Regions from separate parts of the Paenibacillus sp. 102 genome, predicted to be linked through region 2. Evidence: predicted binding sites of a transcription regulator. Region 2 holds the regulator's gene; the other holds the start of a gene.
What was found. Region 2 encodes LexA, which represses DNA repair genes until DNA is damaged. Its sites were predicted from a motif close to CGAACATATGTTCG; they were not measured.

Region 1 (2,410 bases), on a different contig from region 2:
ATCGTATGTTGTGTGGGCTGAAAAAGATGGATGGTTAAATCTTGGCGGTGAGCAATGGATTAAGAATGACCCATCTTATGTGAAGTTTGATAAGAAAAGTACAGTGGATTCGTCTATTGTAGGGAAGCGTGTTGTTTCTAAAGTTAATAACCTACGTTTCTATGATGCTCCATCTTGGCAGGATAAAGATGTTGCTGGTACTTTAGATGCAGGATTAGGATTTACAATTGATGCAAAAGTAACTGTTAATGGATCAACACAATACAAAGTACACAATAGCAAGGGCAAAACATACTATGTAACAGCAAACGAAGCCTATGTATATGTGAAGTAATAAGAAAGCCGGCTCTTATGAGTCGGCTTTTTTTATTCTTAGTATAACTCACCTGTTTTTAACGATCCGACTCTATTGTTCCATTTTTTATCAGTATCGCCCATATAGTATTTGTCTAAATTGACTTTTTTGTAATTTGATTCACTAGGATTTTCAATTCTTTTCTCATATCCTTCGTAATTTGAATCAGAATAAATAATAATATAAGAGGATGGAGGCATTTTTATAGACGATATATCATAATTCCCTAAGAAGTTCTTTGAGCTCCCTGGAGTTAGAGTGAAAAATTCCGTTCTCCAGTCTGTTAAGTCATAGAACGTAAATTCATATGACGCTATACCTCTATTTTCGTTAGAAACCTCAGCCTTATTTGATTGAGGACTAGCGGCACTTGTTTGTTCACTAAAACCAAAAAGGAAGCCGCCGCTTAAAACTAGTGATGTAACCGTTAAACTTTTTAATGCTTTTTTCACTTTTAAAACACCTCCGTTTTTTTTAACACAAACTCATCTTACAACCCTAATCTGTCTCTAAACTTTCATTTACCTTACAAAAACCTTACAAAAATTATGTAAAAAAAAGGCTGACTATAATCAGTCAGCTACATCCACAAATTCATCAATTTTAAATTTAGTATTTAATCCAAATGCATCTGAACATACAAGTGTTTTCGTATGTATATCAATATCCAATACCGTTATGTATTCATCATGTATATATCCATCTCTGTAGTACGAAACAAGTATTTCACTATCGTTCTGTAGAGAATCGTTGAGTGCTCTTTCAATTCGTTCTTTTGTATCCTCGGTCAAAAATGGTTTCGGGACCTTGTATTGTTCCTCCAATATACGTTCAATTCCTTCGTATTGCTCTGGAATCGCAGCGAACGGTTGCCACTTTACCATGCCACGCCCTTTTATTTGCGGAAATCCCCAACTCTCCATATTTACCCCTCGATTCGTGTTGTTTGTTCTTATTATATACGAACGTATGTTCTTTTATGAAGAGTATTTTACAAAAAAAATCAGCTCAATAAGTATGAACTGATTTTTAATAAATTATTAATCATTAATTGGTAATTCGCTATCAAGGGGAAAATAGTCGCCAGATGCCGATTCTCCAGAAGGTGTAATTCCTTGATTTGGAAAGAACCAAGGATCTGTATTATTTATATAAAATGTTGGATAACCTCCTGATCCCCCTGGTCCGTATGGTAAAAAACCTCCAGAAGTCCATCCTCCATATGGTACGAATCCACTAGAGTACATTCCCCCGGTGTAAAATTGTTGTGGTGGTAAAAATCCGCTTATTCCACTACAATGACCACCATAATTCATAAAATCTCTAGGTAATACTCCATCCCATGCAAATGTAGGCCAATAATAAGGATACATCTTATCCCTCCTTTTTAATATTCCATACAATTTATATGTATTTTAAAAATCAACTTAGGTTCATTTGAGTAAAATAAAAAAACTTACTCATTTGAGCAAAGCTACATCCAAAAATCAAGGGAAATGTAACATTTTAATAGATTGTTCACTTTAATATTCCGTCTATTAGAATTATAGAAAAAAATTATAATTTCATTCATTGGTTTATAGAATATCTAGGTATGTTAATACCTAGAGGAGGGAATCTCATGAAGAAATTATTATCTGTTATGGGATTGTTGGTGTTATCACTAGTGGCATTGTTTGGATTCAGTGAATCAGCAAGTGCGGCAGTTTCTCGTCATCCGTTTGAAACAGATGGACCTGCTAGAACCGAAGATAATATTATTTATGCTTCATCAGGGCAGACTATAAAAGTCAAAATTAACTGGTGTGCTAATGTGAACTGGGATAACTATCGTGCAACTGCAATGCCAGTATTCCGATGTGGCCCCGCGCTCTCTGTAAAACTATATAATACTAGTACTGGAAATTACACATCTTCCAAGGTCATCGGGGTAGATGGATGGGTAACATTTACCAACATGAGGAGAGGTACTTATTATGTATATTTCACTGATTCATGGAGTGACTACTTTTTCAGAGGTGAAAATACAGCAAGTAGTTATTAGAAAATAGCCCC
Region 2 (2,410 bases):
TATTTTATACGATTATGAGGAGCATTTTCAGTTTGGATTAGAGGAAGGGAAGACAGAAGCAGAAATTATAAAAGGGCTTGGGGCGCCAAAAGCTATTGCAAAAGAGATGTTGGCATTATATCGTTTTGATGAGATGAAAAAAGATCCATCTGCTTCCAATGTAACAAGAGCAGTGATGGCAGCGATTGGTCTTAGTTTACTGAACTTTATTATTGTGTTAGGTCCTCTAGTTGTAATCGTGAGTTTTATATTTTCACTTTGGGTTGGAGGCGTTGCCTCGGTTGTGGCACCGCTGCTAGTAGTGATTAAGATACTAACAGGTACATTCTTATGGCTTGATATATTTGTTTCTATTACATTTGTTGGAGTTGGATTATTGTTATGTATAGTTGCTTACTGCTGTACAAAATGGTTTAAAAACTTTTGTGTAGGCTATGTCAATTGGAATCTCAAAATGATTAAAGGGGAATAGGTGAGATGAAAAAAATATTGTTAGTAGCTGTCGCTTGTATCATCATTGGAGTTATTGGTATATCGCAAACATATACAAGAGCAGTAGATGCTGCGGAAAAGGGAGATAAAGAAAAGGTTATTAAAAATGAAGCAATTAAAACTTTAGAAATTGATTTGGATGCTGGGGACGTTACGGTTCAAAAAGGAAATGATTCTTCTTTTTATATAAAACAATCAGGGAATATTGCAAAACAAAAAGTAAGTATTGATGAACAAGGAGATACGCTAAAGATTCAAGGGAAGGTAAAAAAAGGAATTTCATTAGATTTTTCATTTTTATCATTTGGGTTTAAAGCACCGGGGGTAACAATTGTTGTTCCAGAACGTGCTTATCAGGACATAAAAGTAAGTTCTTCTGCTGGTGAGATAACAGTAAATGATGTAAAGAGTGAACATGTAGAAGCAGCAACGCTTGGTGGAGATGTAGAAATAGAGCGGGTGACAGCGAAGAAAGTGGAAGGGTCTTCAAAAGCGGGCGAAATTAAAATGAAAAAAGTAAGTGGAAAAGTTATTGCGAAAACAACAGGTGGAGATGTAGATGTTATTGACCATGACTCTAAATATGATTTAGAAGCGAGCTCGACTGCAGGAGATGTCGATATTCGTCTACTTGAGAAACCTCAAGATGCGACTGTAAGTGGGAAGACATTTGCTGGTGAAGTTAAGGTTTTTAAGGAAGAAGAAAGAAATGTAGTAGTAGGGAATGGTAGTGTGAAAATTAGCGGACAAACATCTGCAGGAGACGTTATAATTGATGTGAATTAAAAATAGACCAGTTTAACTGGTCTATTTTTAATGTAAATCACGATATACACCGATTACTTTTCCGATAACAGAAACTTTATCTAAAATGATTGGTTCTAAAGAAGAGTTTTCAGGTTGTAAGCGAAAATGATCTTTTTCTTTGTAAAAACGTTTCACAGTTGCTTCATTATCTTCTGTTAAAGCAACGACAATCTCTCCGTTGTATGCAGAATGTTGCTGGCGAACAACAACTAAGTCTCCATCTAAGATACCAGCTTCAATCATACTGTCTCCAGAGATACGTAACATAAATACTTGATCTGCTCCAGCAACAACGCTTGCAGGAAGTGGGAAGTGTTCCTCGACACTTTCAACTGCTGTAATTGGTAAACCTGCTGTAACTTTACCGACGATCGGGACCTGAACAACTGATTGTGTTTCTGTTTCGATTCTCACTTCTCCTAAAATTTCAATGGCTCTTGGTTTTGTTGGATCACGTCGAATATAACCTTTTTCTTCTAGACGTGATAAATGTCCGTGCACCGTAGAACTAGAAGCAAGGCCAACCGCTTGACCAATTTCGCGTACGGAAGGTGGATAACCTTTTTCTTGTACTTTTAGCTTAATGAAGTCGAGAATGTCTTGCTGGCGTTTTGTTAACTTTTCCATGTTTTTTAACACCTCGTTTTCTTTCAATTTTCTTACTTATAAGTATAACATGCGAAAAAACATTCTACAAACATAAGTTCGAACAAAAAGGCGATTTGTGATACACTAAAGGAAAAATCGAAATGGGGAAGAAGGTTTTAAAATGAATGCAATCATTTATGCCCGTGTAAGCACAACGAAAGAAGCACAGGAAACATCATTATCACGCCAAAAAGATGAATTATTGCATTTAGCTGAGCGGTATCAAATGAATGTTATAAAGGTGATTGAGGAGAAGGCAAGCGGTTATACGATTGAACGAGACGGTATATTAGAAGTGCTGGACATGATTCGAGATGAAGAGATTGATGTGCTTCTTATTCAAGATGAAACGCGCCTCGGAAGAGGGAATGCAAAGATTGCATTAATGCACTGTTTACATAAAGAAGAGATCAAAGTATATACACATACGCATAATGGGGAATTACAGCTTTCTGATGCGGAT

Region 1: the regulator LexA is predicted to act here: its motif matches at 1,318-1,331, upstream of AAIE21_RS26540 (YolD-like family protein).

Annotation. Positions count from the first base shown of each region.
Region 1 is NZ_JBCGHT010000024.1:41,624-44,033, forward strand. Features, by position in the region: gene AAIE21_RS26530 (N-acetylmuramoyl-L-alanine amidase) at 1-334, shown strand, start outside; gene AAIE21_RS26535 (hypothetical protein) at 373-807, opposite strand; gene AAIE21_RS26540 (YolD-like family protein) at 928-1,278, opposite strand; gene AAIE21_RS26545 (hypothetical protein) at 1,396-1,728, opposite strand; gene AAIE21_RS26550 (hypothetical protein) at 1,977-2,399, shown strand.
Region 2 is NZ_JBCGHT010000001.1:193,648-196,057, reverse strand. Features, by position in the region: gene AAIE21_RS00995 (DUF1700 domain-containing protein) at 1-472, shown strand, start outside; gene AAIE21_RS00990 (DUF4097 family beta strand repeat-containing protein) at 478-1,278, shown strand; gene lexA (transcriptional repressor LexA) at 1,306-1,926, opposite strand; gene AAIE21_RS00980 (YneB family resolvase-like protein) at 2,069-2,410, shown strand, end outside.